4 regions of the Paenibacillus sp. FSL P2-0173 genome follow, and region 4 is predicted to be linked to each of the others. Evidence: predicted binding sites of a transcription regulator. Region 4 holds the regulator's gene; each other region holds the start of a gene.

Region 1 (4,360 bases), on a different contig from region 4:
CTTATTAGAAAACGTTTGAACAAGATGAATAATAACAATGTATTCAAGGATTTTAGCCTGGTCTAGTCAAACATCCCTCAAGGTTCGAAACAGGCTTGGTCTTATTACTGATGCTAAGGTGGGGGTTCTGTATTTTCTGCTGTTTTGCAGGTACGTTCAGTGGTGTTATATATGTGTAATCATGGTATTATGCATAGAGATGTAAAGTAAAAGCGACGGCGCTTCCTATCCGCTGAAAGCCCGCTCAGCAAACAGAAACAAACATGAGATGAAATGGGCAAGTTATGGTAAACTATATAGAGTTATAGAAGACCTGAAAGAGGAGTACTTTATGACACAATTTGTCTATAAGCAAATTATTGACGATCTCAAGATGAAAATTTTTGCGGGAAAGTTTGCGGATATGAGATTGCCAGATGAACGTAGTCTTAGTGAGACGTACCAGGTTAGTCGTAGTTCAATTAAACGTGCTCTGACTAAAATGGAGAATGTCGGAATTATTTTCAAAAAACAAGGTTCCGGGACATTTATTAATCCATTATACATAAGAAATGAATCTATCTTTAACTACGAAGGCTCTAATCTAGGGGTCACTGATAATTTTCAAATGCATGGTAAAAAGCCTAAGATCAAAGTATTGAGTTTTGAGGTCATTCCGCCAACAGAAGAGTTACAGCGCGATTTGTTCTTGGAGACTCATGATTTTGTTTACAAAATTGTTCGCTTACGTCTGTTTGATGATGATCCTTTTATGATTGAAACGGGCTATATCCCCATTAAAATTGTCCAGAATTTAAATCAGACAATTATCGAGGGGTCCATTTTTAATTATTTGGAAGACTCGCGGAACTTGGCCGTCACCAAATCTTTTTTATCCATTTTTGCAGAACCGTCTCAAGAGAATGATCAAAAGCTGCTACATTTAAATGAAAATGAGCCTGTAGGTATTATGGAAGGTGTGTTCTTTTTAGATAACGGTACGCCATTTGAGTTTTCTCATATGCGATTTCATTACAAATATTTGAAATTTAATACCTTTGTATCGGTTCACTAATGATAAGACTGGAGAATTCTCCGGTCTTTTTTTTATGGTTTTGAAAAAAGGATTGAAGCCTGCAATTACCTCGTTTATTACAAATTTTATTGGTTTATACTTCTATATATTTTAATGTAAGAGCTTTTTTACTGTCTTTTTAATTTATATTTCATAGTATGTTCAAAATTTCACAAAATTGGACCGTATCACTTGTGAAAAAGGTTGAATTAAATTGGGGTAGCGTTATGATGTACATGTAGATGAAATTTCCGGAAATAAATTACAAACAAAACTACTTAGGGAGTGGACACAATGTCATTATCACCCGTGTTAGCAGATTATTCATCTAAAACATATTTGGAAAAACTTGATGCATATTGGCGTGCAACGAACTACATTTCAGTAGGTCAGCTTTATTTAAAAGATAATCCTTTGTTGAGAGAGCCTTTAAAAGATTCAGATGTGAAGGTTAAGCCTATTGGACACTGGGGCACAATTCCGGGTCAAAACTTTATTTATGCACATCTAAATCGTGTTATTAATAAATATGATTTGAGCATGCTTTACATTGAAGGTCCTGGTCACGGCGGCCAGGTTATGGTTTCAAATTCTTATCTGGATGGTAGTTACACTGAAATCTATCCACAAATTACGCAAGATATCCCAGGTATGAAGAAATTGTTCAAGCAATTCTCTTTCCCTGGCGGTATTGCTTCACATGCTGCTCCTGAAACACCTGGATCTATCCATGAAGGTGGAGAATTAGGTTACTCCCTTTCTCATGGTGTAGGTGCCATTCTGGATAATCCTGATCTGATTTCGGCTGTTGTTATTGGTGATGGCGAAGCTGAAACGGGCCCATTAGCCGCTTCGTGGTTCTCTAACCGATTTATCAACCCCATCACGGATGGTGCAGTGCTGCCAATCTTGCACTTGAATGGCTTTAAGATTAGTAACCCAACGATTATGTCTCGTCAATCGAAAGAAGAATTGACCTCATACTTTAAAGGTTTGGGTTGGGAGCCGTTCTTTGTTGAAGGTGAAAATCCGGATCACATGCATCCAGAAATGGCGAAAGTATTGGATACAGCCATCGAGAAGATTGAAGCTATTCAGAAGAATGCGCGTGAAAATAATGACCTTACTCGTCCGGCGTGGCCGATGATTGTATTCCGTTCACCTAAAGGCTGGACAGGTCCGAAGGAATGGGACAACGTGCCGAATGAAAATTCATTCCGTGCCCATCAGGTTCCAATTCCGGTTGATCAAAAAAATATGCAACACGCACCTGCTTTGTTAGAATGGCTGAATAGCTATAGACCAGAGGAATTGTTCGACGAAAACGGTCGTTTAAACTCTGAGCTTGCTGAAATCCTGCCTACAGGCGATAAACGTATGGGAATGAACCCTGCTGCGAATGCGGGTAACCTCATTAAAGACTTGAAATTACCGGATTTCCGTAACTATGCGCTGGATAATTCCGTACCTGGTAAAGTGATTGCGCAAGATATGTCGGTTTTAGGGAAATACGTTAAAGATGTGGTTCTTTTAAATGAAGAAAATCGTAATTTCAGAATCTTCGGACCGGATGAAACGATGTCTAACCGCTTGGCTCCTGTTTTTGAAGTAACCAAACGCCAATGGATGGACCAAATTATTGAACCTAATGATGAATTCTTATCATCCTATGGCCGCGTAATTGATTCTCAATTATCCGAACACCAAGCTGAAGGATTGCTGGAAGGTTATGTATTAACAGGTCGTCATGGTTTCTTTGCAAGTTACGAAGCCTTCCTGCGTGTGGTTGACTCGATGATCACCCAACACTTTAAGTGGCTGCGTAAAGCAACGGATCAAGGATGGCGTGCAGATATCCCATCATTGAATGTCGTAGCAACCTCAACAGTGTTCCAACAGGATCATAATGGGTATACACACCAAGATCCAGGTTTGTTAGGTCATTTGGCTGATAAAAAACCAGAATTTATTCGGGAGTATCTGCCAGCGGATGCCAATTCATTGTTGGCTGTTTTCGACACCATTTTAAATGACCGTCAAAAGATCAATTTGATTGTTTCGTCTAAACACCCACGTCCACAATGGTTTAGTGCTGATGAAGCGAAAGAATTGGTGGACAAAGGGTTGAAGATTATTGATTGGGCAAGTACAGATCAAGGTGGGGAACCTGACCTTGTCATTGCTTCTGCTGGTACAGAGCCAACTATTGAAAGTTTAGCTGCGATTTCCATTTTGCATGAAAAACTGCCTGACTTGAAGATTCGGTACATCAACGTGGTAGATTTGCTGAAACTGAGAAGTCAAAAACTAGACCCGCGTGGATTATCCGACGCCGAGTTTGATCATTTTTTCACAAAAGACAAGCCAGTTGTTTTCGCTTTCCATGGTTACGAAGGTCTGATCAAAGATCTGTTCTTTGATCGTCACAACCATAACTTGCATGTACATGGTTACCGTGAGAATGGCGATATTACGACACCATTTGATATGCGCGTATTGAATCAGATGGATCGCTTCGATCTAGTGAAGGAAGCTGTTCTAAGCTTACCTGACGCTGAGAAGTATACCAACATTGTGGATGAAATGGATGCTACGGTTAAGAAACATCATCAATTCATTCGCGAAGAGGGTATTGATTTACCAGAGGTAGAGAACTGGGTATGGAAAGGCTTGAAATAAAAACACAGACACTTCAACTTTATGTTGGACAACCAAGCCATCAAGCATGAAGTGGAATATATGATCTGGTAGTGGTATACAAGTGCCTGACCCCTTTGACTTCAAGTATGATTTCAATGGGGATCAGGCGCTTTTTGATTTAGCACACAGAGAACTTGGTAGAGAAGTTACAAGCTAGTGGGTATATACATATATAGGGAACGAAATGAATTTCTATATTTTGCCTGACGATTAAAGAGGTGTTATGGTATATGAGAATAGTAAAGGAGGCTGTTAATATGAACCATCAAATTCCGGAGAAGGTATTGAATGATGGCACTAAAGTGCCCGTCATTGGATTTGGGACTGTTGGATTTAAGGGTGCAGATGGAGTACAGGCGATTACCGGCGCAGTTGATGCAGGTTACCGTCTGATCGACACAGCGTTCAACTATGAAAATGAGGGGGCTGTCGGGAAAGCGGTCCGGCAGAGCTCTGTGCCCAGAGAAGAATTGTTGATTTGCTCCAAACTACCGGGTCGCCGACATGCTTACCAAGAAGCCATTGTAACGATCGAAGAGTCATTATATAGAGGAGGTCTGGACTATTATGATCTTTATCTGATCCATTGGCCGAATCCCCAAATTG
Region 2 (4,360 bases), 950 kb from region 4:
TAACGGTAAGGAGCTGGCTGGCACAACGAAAGTGAAGGATCGCCACTTCAGTTTGTCGGTTGATCTTCAACCAGGAGCTAATCCGCTAAGTGTTCAAGCAGCGGTATACGGCAAATTAACGGATCGTTCCGAAACGGTGGTTGTGACACTCGATCAGACTAAACCGGGTCTGATCCTGACTTCACCTGATGAAGGGGCCCGTACAAACGCGGGTGTAGTCAGTGTAGTCGGTACCGTGTATGACGAGTTCCTCACCGAATTGACGATTAATGGTGAGCCCGCTGAATTTGGAAGTGACGGCAGCTTTAACAAGCGGTTGCTTATCAACGAAGGTGAAAATCAAATTACGGTGACGGCCAAGGATCTTGCCGAAAACGAAACAAGTGTTACGCGCTCGGTGTATGTCGATACAGCTCTGCCGAAGCTTGAAAACATTAGCCCTGCTGAGGATGTGCGTATTACTCCAGGGCAGCCGGTACGAGTATCCTTTGACAGTGCATCCGGTTTGGAGGCGTCCTTCCATGTGGAGCTGCCTTTCAACCTGTCCACTTTGGGCCGCAACGATATTCCATTAAATGAAACTTCGTCAGGCCACTATGAAGGTACTTATTTCACTTCATCTTCTCTGAATCTGGAAGGCGGAGTCATCGTGATCCGGGTAAGGGATGCAGCGGGAAATGAAGTGGAGACGGAGGCACCGGGAAGATTGTATGTAGCCAATGGTGGAGGACAGAACCCTGATCCGAATCCATCCAATGAGAAGCCGGTAGCCATTATTCAGGCTAATGAATCAGCTAAGAAGAACAAAAATGTACAATTTAACGCCAAAGCTTCCCGTGATGTAGACGGTGAGATCGTTAGTTACAGCTGGAATTTTGGCGATGGCGATACGGCGGTCGGTTCCAAGGTGAAGCATAAATTCACCACAGCTGGAACGTATACCGTAGAGCTAACGGTGACGGATAATGACGGCGCAAGTGGTAAGACTGTGCATACGATCACGATCCGTTAGCAGCCAGTAGGAAAGGAAATGCTTCTTTTAGAATAACAATGAAGGCCCACAGCAAGCCACGGTTTATAGAGGCTGCTGTGGGCCATTTTTAAATTGTCGAACCGTTCAAGAAGCGGTACAATGAGTAGAACTCTATAAAGTGAATCGTTTCACAATAGAGGATTTTGCAAAAATCTAATAAGCGATTTTCAATAAACGATATATAGATCGAAATGGTCTAGTTCGTCTATATATTGCACTTTGGAGCGACTGGAATCGAATTTTGCAAAATCCTGAATAATATTTTTTAGCAGGAGAGGATCCTATTGATTCATTTGCAAAAAGAAAGCGGACGTATCCGTCTAGAGCTGGATGCCTATTTTATGGGGGAAGATATCATTGTACTCATTTCAGGCGGTGATCAGCCTCATTTGGGAACGATTACAGCAGGGGCCAGACTCGAGCCGATTCAAACTGTGCAATTGCAAAATCACAAGGAGTTTTATATTACCGAAGAAATTGCAGTTCGCTTGCGAAAAGAGTTTGCAGGCAATTTTGCCATTTGCTGCGGGGCACATTTAGATCATGCAACCAAGGACGAAATCCGGGTGCTGACAGATATGGCTATACAACTGGGGAAAGAGCTCATTGGAGAACTCAAGCAAGCACGCTAGTAGCATACCTTTTTAAGTGAACTCCCGAAAGAGCAGATTGCGATATGGGTACTTACTAAAGGGATACTTAAATAGCAATGCAAAGCCATCATCCTCAATTTGTACGGATTTCAGCGCAGAGGATGGAATCAAACTACGGATCATGACATGAACTGCACGCTGGTCTTGTCTGTTGATCGCTTTGGCAAAGGCAGAAGCAAAACATGGATTGCGTGCCAATTCGCGATACAGCGGAAAAACGGCTTTTGCAATGGCGCGATGAACTCTCGGCTCAAACGTAAACTGCACAGTCCCCGGTGGAATCGTCGTTCCATTCGTATAATAGAGCATCGGTGGATGAGCTAAAAAGGAAATAAAGTAGCCGATGCCATTCGTGCCTAAGCCTTGTTTGGCGGCAAATGGCGCTACTGAGCAGAGAAGGGATTTCATCCGATCCAAGTTGCCCTGAACGACAGCTCGTGACCATTGAACTGCAAACGCACGGCGAGTTGCAATAGCTTTGTAAAATGGCAGCATGGCAGTGGAAATTATCCTAAGTGTGTTTGCATTTAAACGTTTGTGAGGCGAGCCCTTTCTGCGGGATGTTGCACGATATAGCATAGCTCCGACCTCCTTGGTAGGATGCTCTCATGGAGCGCAATTGATCTGTAACAGGTACAATACTGTATGCCCGGTTACCTCAAAAAGTGCTAATATCGCTAGGTTTCTTCTTTTTAACGTTCTAATTTAAAAATTCGAAATAAGTACTGTCCTGATTTGTAAGATTGTGGTACCCTAGAACTTATATAATTGCTATTTTTCGTATTGGAGTTGAATTTAACAGATGAGTGATTTGTACAAGGAGCCTCGATCTTCCGATCCTTTTCAGGAGGAGACGAACGATTATAACGCCCCATTTAACCCGCCCCCAGTAGTTCCACCTACGAATAGTAAAGCTGTTGCCTCGATGGTGCTCGGGATTTTATCTGTTGTCATTCCCTATATCGGGTTGATTATCGGAATTGTGGGTATTATTTTGTCCAGTCTTTCCTTGAAGGAAATTAACCGTCATGGCGAGCAAGGCAGAGGTATGGCCATTGCTGGATTGGTATGTAGTATTATCGGTACACTGATTTATACACTGATCATCATTTTTATAGTTATTGTTTTTATTGTAGCGGCCTCCAGTGGCGATCCGGATATTTTTTCAGACATTTAATCAATTGAAGAATGCTTGAGTCAGACAAACCATTCACGACTTGACGATTGGATGCTATGATAAAAGGAGTCCAATGAAGGAGAGTGAAGCCATATGGCACGTACTCAAACACAAAAAGCGTTGAGCAAGGCAAAACGCGCTGGAATCTATTGCGCGGCACAAAGCCGCAAAACGAATGACCATTATGGCGAGATTTCACAGCACATACGAATGAAGCCGACCAAGCAAGAACAATTACAGAAGATCAAGCACAAGAAGCGAATCGTTCAGAGCGACGCTTCTTTTTTTTGTCTTTATCGAGAACAGCAGTGTCCTTTTAGGCTTGGATTTATAAAGTAGCAGAGAAATGATTGTATACAAGCGAATAGCGTTTTTCTGTACTGAAAAAGGACTTGATAATAATTATCATTCTTGTTAGAATATCATAAGAAAGAAGGAACCCGGGCATGGGCTCCTTCATTATAAAACTAGGCTTGAAATCAAAGATTTACTTGGCTTCGAAGGTTTTGCAGTCTGTTTCTTCGGATTTGTGAGTGTCTTCAGGTCTGTTGCTTACGATGTAAATGGAGCTAGCACTACATTTATTCTCTTGGGCCCAGTGCGTACATGAATTGACTTCACACAGAACGTCTTTTGCCATGTTGTACACCTCCTTATATGGATGTGGTGGGCTGAGCAAATAGTATCACGGTCAGTCAAGGTAGGACTTGTCCAACTGTGTTTACCCTCTTGTTAGGAAGAGGGACTTTGCTATGCCTACTTGTACAATATCAAATGAATTTTAAAATTGCAATGTTTGCTTCTTTTTGCAGTTCGAAGCGGACACAAGTGTCCCTTTTAATTAAAAAACAAAAGCTGTCCTCCATGCAGAACGAAATGTTTCTCTGCTGGAGAACAGCTTTTTTTGTTTTTCTGACATAATGACGATATGAAAAGACTTAGCGCACGTTAGGAATATTTACGATGGGATCGATGTCAGCATCATAGTCTACGCCCTCAAACTCAAAGCCGAACAGTTGGAAAAATTCGTGACGATATCCTTCAAGATCTGACAATTCGTAGATATTGTTGGTCGTCAGCGCCTCCCATATCTTCTCAACCTCTGCCTGTACGTCTTCGCGCAGTTCCCAATCATCAATACGAATACGTCCTTCTTCATCTACAGGAGTTTCTGGTGCGTACAGACGCTCAGCAAACAGGCGGTAGCTCTGTTCTACGCACCCTTCATGCAGCCCTTTTTCCTTCATTATCTTATATAAAACAGAAATATACAGAGGAACGACAGGGATAGCGGAGCTAGATTGGGTAACGAGTCCTTTGGTGACTGCGACGAAGGCGCGTCCGCCTGTAACTTTCAGCTGATCGTTCAGCTGACGTGCTGTCTCCTCCAGATGATCTTTTGCACTTCCGATACTGCCCTCTCTGTAGATGGCTTGTGTAATATCTGAACCGATGTACGAAAAAGAGAAGGTCGTTGCAGTATCAGCCAATACACCG
Region 3 (4,360 bases), 160 kb from region 4:
TCCGCTACAGCTGTTTTAGGCAGCGAATATACAAACACTGGGTCAATAATTGCCACATCAGGAGTCAACTCATAGTCAGCCAGCGGGTACTTCGTGTTACCCAGGTTTTTGTCCGTAATTACTGCAAACGATGTAACTTCGGAACCTGTACCCGAGGTTGTAGGGATAGCTACAAATTGTGCTTTTTGGCCCAGACGTGGGTACTTGTAAATCCGTTTACGGATATCCATGAATTTTTGTTTTAAGTTATTGAAATCAGTATCTGGATATTCATAGAACATCCACATGCCTTTAGCCGCATCCATTGGCGAACCGCCGCCCAGTGCGATGATGCAATCCGGTTGGAAACGTCTCATCATTTCTGTACCACGTTCTACCGTAACTGTCGATGGATCTGGCTCTACTTCAGAGAACACTTCGATAGCTACCGGTGTTTGGCGTTGATGCAGATAATGAATAACACGATCCACATATCCCAGTTTTACCATCATAGGGTCCGTGATAATGGCTACACGTGTGATATCAGGCATTTTAGCAAGATACTGTGTCGAATTTTTTTCAAAATAGATTTTGGAAGGTACTTTGAACCATTGCATATTCACCGTCCGTTTCGCCACCCTTTTCACATTAATCAAATTGACTGCCGATACGTTCGACGAAGTCGAGTTACGACCGTACGAACCGCAACCGAGTGTCAACGAAGGAAGATTGGTGTTGTAAATGTCGCCAATCGCACCATGTGTGGAAGGTGCATTTACAATGATACGTCCTGTTTGCAGACGGTTTGCGAAGCGGGCGATAACGTCCTCATCGTTCGAATGAATAGCGGACGAGTGGCCCATGCCCCCGAATTCCACGACTTCAGCAGCGCGTTGAATACCTTGTTCCGCATTTTTTACTTTATAGCAAGCCAATACAGGACTCAATTTTTCCGCAGACAATGGGAATTTTGTTCCTACCCCTTCAATCTCAGCGACCAAAATTTTAGTTCCTGCTGGTACTGTGATACCACTCATTTCAGCAATTTTCACAGCAGACTGCCCGACGATTGCTGGGTTCACTGCACATTTCTCGACATTCATAGCTCCTTGAGTGAGCTTAGCTGCTTCTTCTTTATTTACAAAATAGCAGCCGTTAGCGATCATCAATTTTTTCACTTGTTCGAAGATTGGCTCTTCGATAATAACCGCTTGCTCGGAAGCACAAATCATACCGTTGTCAAAAGATTTAGAGAGGATAAGATCGTTCACGGCCTGCTTGATGTCTGCTGTTTTTTCAATAAAGCAAGGCACGTTACCTGGGCCTACACCCAGAGCAGGTTTACCGCAGCTATATGCCGCCTTAACCATGCCTGATCCACCAGTTGCCAGAATCAGAGCCACATCCGGGTGATTCATGAGTGAATTTGTCTTATCCATCGATGGAGCTTCAATCCATTGAATACAATCAGCTGGAGCACCATGTTTGACGGCTGCTTCGAGCAAGACGCGGGCTGCTTCCGCACTACACGATTGAGCAGATGGATGGAAACCGAAAATGATTGGGTTACGTGTTTTAATGGCAATCAACGCTTTGAACATCGTAGTCGAAGTCGGGTTTGTCACTGGAGTGATCCCCATGATAATGCCGACTGGCTCTGCTATCTTTTGAAAACTGTCAAAATCATTGTCTTCAATGACACCGACGGTTTTTTCATTTTTGATACTATGATAGACATATTCTGTTGCAAACATGTTTTTGGTGATTTTGTCCTCGTACACACCGCGTCCTGTTTCTTCAACAGCCAACTTCGCCAGGTACATGTGTTTATCCATCCCTGCGAGTGCCATAGCTTGTACGATTTCGTCAATCTGTTCCTGATTCATACTCATGAAAGCTTGCTGTGCCCGGTTCCCCCGGTCAATCAGCGTTTGAATATACTGCTCTGCGCTTTGCTCTTTTTGGATAACCTCGTTTTTAACAGCCATTTCCCTCATCCTCCTGTTATCTCGTGTACTATCTCTTGTTCACGCACTGATCGTAACACAGCTTTTCAAGATATATTGTGATTTTTTTCACAATCTATTTAAAATTTTATTTTATGAAGTGAATTAAATCACAAAGTTTGGAATTCTGCCACTTTTACCCCCTCTTCTTGCCCCAAAAACGCATTGCGCAGGTATATAATGAATTTGAATTGATCAAGTTGCAGATAAAAAACATAGGATACAAAGGGGAAATGGACGATGAGAAACACTACAAATGTAATGGAAGCCCGCGGCAACACCTGTTGCTTCTCGGAGGCCAGCTTCAACCGGTTGCAAGTGATGATGAAAGATCGAGTTATGCCAGAAAGCTCGCATCTGTTCTGGGAAGGAGATACAGCGGATAAGCTGTTTTATATTAAGCGCGGACGCGTGAAAGTAACCAAAACAACGGATGAGGGTAAGGAACTTATTCTATATATGTATCAAAGCGGCGATCTTGTTGGTCAAGCCGATCCATTTTTCGGTACTAAGCATTCCTTTTCTGCTGAGGTTCTGGAAGACAGTGATATTGGCGTAATCGATCATACAGATCTGGAGCTACTTATTTGCCAGCATTGTGATTTTGCGATTGACTTTATGAAATGGATGGGTTCGCATCATCGCATTACTCAGACTAAGTTCCGCGATTTGATGATGTACGGCAAGCCTGGCGCTTTATGTTCAACACTCATCCGTCTATGCAATACCTATGGTGAGCCTCACGGCGAACATATCCTGATTCATAAAAAAATTACTCATACTGACTTATCAAATATGATCGGTGCGACTCGGGAAAGCGTAAACCGGATGCTTAGTGATCTACGTAAGAAAAATGCAGTTGAATATGATAATGGCATGATTGTTGTCAAGGATTTGGAAATGCTGCAAGGCGTATGTCATTGTGAATTGTGCCCTCGTGAGATTTGCCGCATATAATAAATCGTTTTTTACGTAAAAGGGAGTGTTATAAGCCATTATAGCTTATAACACTCCCTAATTTATTTCCACTCCTCTACTTATACAGAAGCAGTTGCGAAGCATTTTAACAATAGTCCTTCTTCTGGCAACACACTTTTTAAAACTGTAAGCATAGATAACTTAAATTCCCCATCTCATAGCTTCTATGGATGACCTTGGCTTTGTTTGCAGGATTGCCACTCCCCATTGCAATAAACAACGGTACAAAGTGCTCTGCTCTTGGTACGGCCTGGCGAGCATACGGTGCTTCGCTTTCATAGTGATCCAAAGCCTCTATATCTCTACTTTGCACTTTTTCAATAATCCAATCATCAAAATCTATAGCCCAAGGTTCTGTTTTCGTTTCCCCCCATTTGACGATACGCAGATTATGAACAGTCACTCCACTGCCAATGACCAGAATATCTTGTTCTCCCAGTCCACGCAGCACTTCACCAATGGCATATTGTGCTTTGGGCGAAAGATATGGATTTACTGAGATCTGAACTACCGGAATGTCTGCCTCAGGATACATACGATGCAACAATGTCCAGGATCCATGATCCAGTCCCCTCACCCGGTCAGTTTGTACGTCAATGCCCTTTTGTTCATATAATTTTTCCAGCTTATTGGCCAGTTCCACAGAACCATGTGCTGGATATTTCACCATGTACAGTTCCGGTGGGAAACCGCCAAAATCATAAATGGTATCGTACACGTCATCCATCGAACTGATCGTCAACGTTTGCGCTTCCCAATGAGCAGTAAAGATAACAACCGCTTTAGGGCGAATGCTTTTCCCTAGTTGCTCTAAAAATGAAGTATAGTCCGTCTGTTCAATAGCAAGCACCGGTGAGCCGTGGCCAAAAATAAAGATGGCATCATATAAAGATCCCCTTATCAGTAATGGTTTATTTTATTCATTAAGTAACTTTATGTAAGTAATAATACATAAGTAACAAAGTAATGTCAACACAGATTTCAACATACACTTAAAGATCAGAGATTCCATAAATAAAGATTGATATAGGTATAAGGTCATAGTAATATATAACTAATAAATTTAAAATTTCACTATATTTCGATACAAAGGACTGGTTTCTATGGAGATACATACTTCTAATTGCCCAAAATGCGGTTCCGTTTTTCGTCAAAACCTTAGAAACCTGTGTAGTTCTTGTATTCAGGAAGAAAATATATTCTTGGACCGCTGTTCTAACTATCTATGGAAGCATCCTTCTACTCATACTCGTCAGCTCAGTGACGTAACCGGCACACCTATAGAATTGCTCACAGATTGGGTAAGAGCAGGCAAGTTTCCCTCCACATACAGTCAGCTTGATTATCCTTGTGAATCCTGCCGTTCCCCTATTTATGCAGGAAGACTTTGCCATTCC
Region 4 (4,360 bases):
GAACACCGCTATTATCTGCGGCAGGTACGTTAGGTTGTCCTTCCACTTTTTGAAAAGGAACCCACACCATTATATTTTCATTCTGTGCATTTTTCCCCTGAACCACCCAATATACCTGATCCCACACAGACTTCCATGTTTGAGTCGTGCTAACCAGACCAGCTGATTGCTTGGCCTTAATGATAGCGGCATTTTTCTCAGCCACCTGGTCTTGAGTAACATAGGAATAATACCAGAAAATGCTGACCAGGATCAGTATCACGGCCAAAATGGCGACCGCTATCCATTTTTTCTTATTTTTCAAACCTGTGCTTCCTCTCTAAGGGGATGTGACACCTAAATTAGCGCGACAGCAGCCCTTCAAAGGCGGCTTGTGCCTCATGTTTGATACGTTCCTCGTCCATAGTCAGGCATTCGCCGTTTTTCACAACCTGGCGACCGTCTACCCACACATGAGCCACGTCCTTGGCGCTTGCAGAGTATACCGCATGGGAAATAAGATCTGTACGCGGCAAGAAATGTGCCTGATTCAGATCCAACGCGATAAAGTCAGCCTTGTTGCCCGCTGCCAACGCTCCTACTTCTTTTAAACCAATCGACTTTGCACCGTATTCTGTTGCCAGACGCAGCGCTTCACTTGCAGGAACTGCCGTAGGGTCACCGGATACACCCTTGTGAATAAGTGCCGCCAGACGCATTTCCTCGAACATATCCAGGTTATTATTGCTGGCAGGACCATCCGTTCCGAGAGAAACAGTAACCCCTGCACGCAGCAATTCAGGCACTCTTGCCACACCACTTGCCAGCTTCAAGTTGCTACCCGGATTGTGCGAAACCGCTACACCACGTTCAGCCAGTAAAGCTATTTCTTCGTCGTTCAAATGAACGCCATGGGCAATAAGCGAAGGACGGGAGAAAAAGCCAAGCTTATCCAAATGTGCAACTGGACGCAAACCGTAGTCGCGTACGTTTTGCTCCACTTCGGCGATCGTCTCAGACATGTGCGTATGCAGTGGCAAGTCCAGATCATGCGCTGCTTGTACGAATTTTTCAATAAACGCAGGTGGACATGTGTATGGCGCGTGCGGAGACATCATCGTTGTAATACGCCCGTCTGCTTTACCATGCCAGTTACGCGCAAAAGTCACGGCCTCAGCCAGCTTGATTCGCTGTTCTTCTTCCGAGCATAGTCCAATTGCTCCACGCATCAGACTTGCACGAATACCTGACTCTTCAGCTACACGAGCCACCTCATCCATATGATCGTACATGTCCAGGAAGGTCGTTGTTCCACCTTTCAGCATTTCCAGCACAGACAAGGACGTACCCCAGTACACGTCCGTAGATGTAAACTTGGCTTCCATAGGCCACATTTTCTCCTGAAGCCATACTTGAAGTGCCAAGTCATCTCCATGCCCACGCAGCAGAGACATCGCCGCATGACCATGAGTATTAATCAGACCAGGTAAAAACAATAGCCCCTTACCATCGATCGCTTCCGTCTCTTCCTCACCCGCAGGCAAAGTTTCGCCAATATAAGTAATACGGCTATCCTCCACAATCATAAAACCATGGACTACCCCAGCTTCTGATCCATTTACGGCAAAAGAGCCGTTTTTAATCATCCATTTATTCACTGTCATATTGTGTTTCTTCCTTTCCGTCCTCCAAATAATAAGCGAGGCTAAGCAAATCAGTTGTAAAGTCTGTGGCATGAATCCGAATGTTGGCCGGTGCCTTGAGAGTAGTCGGTGCAAAGTTCAGGATCGCTCCAATTCCGCTCTCAATAAGCCTGTCAGCCACGTGCTGTGCTTCAAAATCAGGTACGGTAATAATCCCGATTCGAATGTTTTTTTCTTTCACAGTCGCTTCCAGTTCATCCATCGGTTGAACGACCAATGTATTGATCTTGGTCCCTACCTTATCCGGAAACGCATCAAATACTGCGACAATCTTCATATTGTCTTTTAAATAAGCGTTATAATTCGAAAGGGCTTGCCCCAGATTACCCGCACCGACCAATACGACATTAATTTGCTGGTCGATTTTCAGGATATGGCGTATTTTCTCAATTAGATAAGAAACATCATAACCGATACCCTTCCGACCAAAATCTCCAAAATAGGCGAGATCTTTACGGATTTGGGCCGGGTTCAAATCTAGCCTCTGTCCCAACTCTTGAGAAGAGACCGTAGCCACCTCCCGTTTGTGAAGTGCATTCAGATAACGTAAATATACGGGTAACCTCCGTACGACAGCCTCTGAAATTTTATCTGATTTCATACTTGCTCCCCCTAATTGTAACGAACATACTTAGTGTCCGTCCGTTATGCCTCTGTCTCCGGGGCGGATTGGAGCCATTCGGCGATGCGGGGCACCATTTGCTCCGATGGCATATGCTCCATTTTTGGTCCCGGTAACGAGTACAAAAAGTGCTTTCCGTAATAGGATTCGATCACACGCGTATCGTAAACGATAACGACCCCGTGGTCGCTCGCTGTACGTACTAACCGACCAAATCCCTGTTTGAAGCGAATGACCGCTTGTGGTACAGACAGCTTCATAAATGGATTCTTCTTCTGCTGCTGAAGCAGCTCGCTTTTTGCCTCCAGCAACGGGTGATTCGGCGGTTGAAACGGCAAGCGAACAATGGCCAGACAAGTCAGAGCCTTTCCTGGAATATCGACGCCTTCCCAGAAGCTGCTGGTTCCCAGCAATACAGAAGCTTTGGCTTCCTGAAAACGGCGGGTTAGCTTGCTGCGACTCCCACTGTCCACACCTTGTCCCAGCACAGTAATTTCGCTGGATGCTAAGGCCTCTTTGAGCGGCTCATACACTTGCCGGAGCATCCGATAGGAAGTAAACAGAACGAGCATTCTCCCCCGCGTCGCCTGAGCAGTCGCTCCTAGAGAGCTAACGAGCATATCTACAAAGTGTGCATCTCCTACACTGCCCTTCACGCTTGGGAAATCCCGTGGAATGACCAGCAACACCTGATCCCTGTAATTAAAGGGTGACGGGAGCTGCGAAGTCATCAGCCGCTCTTGATCTGCGGCCTCCTGCAAGCCGAGCTGATCGATCATGTACTGAAACGACTTATCTACCGATAAGGTAGCAGACGTCAGAATAATGCTTCTTTTTTTGTCAAAAAACATTTCTTTCAACTGGCGGCTCACATCGACGGGCACCGCATAAAATTGCAATGATTTACTACGGAATTGCCCACTCGCTTCGAGCCAGTATACGGTTGTTTCATCATCGAGTCGGATAAAAAAGCGCAAATTTTCTCGGATTCCCGCCAAATCCTTGAGCAGACCCGTGATATCTGTAATAAGGCTATCTGCCGCATAATCGTCATGTTCTTCCTTGACGTCCAGCATCAGCTTGTCGCCCTTGCGCAAAATTTCGCTCATCGTTACATATAGCTGATTTTCCAAAGCACCCGCCTGATCCCACTTTGCAGGCTTGGCCGAAGGTTTGAGACGGGAAGAAAACTGTCCTGTTTCACCCGGTGTCGCATCGCTTCGCTCTGGCAACATGCCAAACAGCTTGTCGCTTAGCAGGTCCCAAGTTTCCTTAACCTCTAACACGAGCGGATACATCTGGTCGATGGTTGAAGCCCAATCCGCCGACTTCTCGTGCCCCGATTTTGCCAACTGTTGACGAAGTGAAGGCAGTTGTCCATTCTTGCTGTCTTTGAACAGTCGCGTCAGTGTATGCACGAGTGTGAAATATTTCATATGCATACCTAGGTGCTTACCAGCTACTTCCTCCAGGTGATGGGCTTCATCAATCACCAGATGTTCATAGCTCGGCAACAACTGGTGACTGGCTTTGACGTCTGTGAACAACTTAGAGTGATTCGTAATAACGACATCCGCTATCCCTGCTTCATGGCGTGCACGATGATAATAACATTTGCGGAACCATGGACAAGAACGACCAAGACAGGACTCTGAATCACTCGCCACCGTTTCCCAGAAATCCCCTCCACGGTTGCTCAGATTCAGTTCTTCATCATCACCGGTTTCTGTTAGCGTCAACCAGACGATCATCTGAGCCGCTGTAATTAAGTCTTCCTTCGGTGTCGCGAAGTCTCTTCTGTTTATTTTATGTTCAAACTTACGCAGACACAAATAATGTCCCCGACCCTTGAAAATAGCAGCCCGGAACGGAAACGGAATCACCTTGGTCAGCATAGGAATGTCGCGCTCGCGTAATTGCTCCTGCAGGTTGATCGTATGTGTACTTACCATAACGCGCTGTCCTTTTTTTACACTGTGATACAGCGATGGGAGCAAATAACCGAGAGACTTTCCTGTTCCTGTACCTGCTTCGATCAGCAGATGCTTGTCTTCAC

The links. The regulator Rex, encoded in region 4, represses fermentation and respiration genes when NADH is low (regulators of the CRP and FNR family bind a similar motif). The targets are predictions, from matches to a motif close to TTGTGAAATATTTCACAA.
Region 1: the regulator Rex is predicted to act here: its motif matches at 1,213-1,230, upstream of MKX30_RS23385 (phosphoketolase family protein).
Region 2: the regulator Rex is predicted to act here: its motif matches at 1,150-1,167, upstream of lpdD (prenylated flavin chaperone LpdD).
Region 3: the regulator Rex is predicted to act here: its motif matches at 2,043-2,060, upstream of adhE (bifunctional acetaldehyde-CoA/alcohol dehydrogenase).

What each region holds. Positions count from the first base shown of each region.
Region 1 is NZ_JBBOYK010000005.1:45,064-49,423, forward strand. Features, by position in the region: gene MKX30_RS23380 (GntR family transcriptional regulator) at 332-1,054, shown strand; gene MKX30_RS23385 (phosphoketolase family protein) at 1,349-3,733, shown strand; gene MKX30_RS23390 (aldo/keto reductase) at 4,012-4,360, shown strand, end outside.
Region 2 is NZ_JBBOYK010000001.1:1,666,119-1,670,478, reverse strand. Features, by position in the region: gene MKX30_RS07360 (S8 family serine peptidase) at 1-1,012, shown strand, start outside; gene lpdD (prenylated flavin chaperone LpdD) at 1,318-1,665, shown strand; gene MKX30_RS07350 (hypothetical protein) at 1,678-2,265, opposite strand; gene MKX30_RS07345 (DUF4190 domain-containing protein) at 2,489-2,863, shown strand; gene MKX30_RS07340 (hypothetical protein) at 2,957-3,202, shown strand; gene MKX30_RS07335 (DUF1540 domain-containing protein) at 3,351-3,503, opposite strand; gene fabV (enoyl-ACP reductase FabV) at 3,802-4,360, opposite strand, start outside.
Region 3 is NZ_JBBOYK010000001.1:880,943-885,302, forward strand. Features, by position in the region: gene adhE (bifunctional acetaldehyde-CoA/alcohol dehydrogenase) at 1-1,967, opposite strand, end outside; gene MKX30_RS03895 (Crp/Fnr family transcriptional regulator) at 2,226-2,942, shown strand; partial or broken gene MKX30_RS03900 (DODA-type extradiol aromatic ring-opening family dioxygenase) at 3,082-3,848, opposite strand; gene MKX30_RS03905 (hypothetical protein) at 4,166-4,360, shown strand, end outside.
Region 4 is NZ_JBBOYK010000001.1:720,582-724,941, forward strand. Features, by position in the region: gene MKX30_RS03060 (cell wall elongation regulator TseB-like domain-containing protein) at 1-304, opposite strand, end outside; gene MKX30_RS03065 (amidohydrolase) at 342-1,643, opposite strand; gene MKX30_RS03070 (redox-sensing transcriptional repressor Rex) at 1,630-2,283, opposite strand; gene dinG (ATP-dependent DNA helicase DinG) at 2,328-4,360, opposite strand, start outside.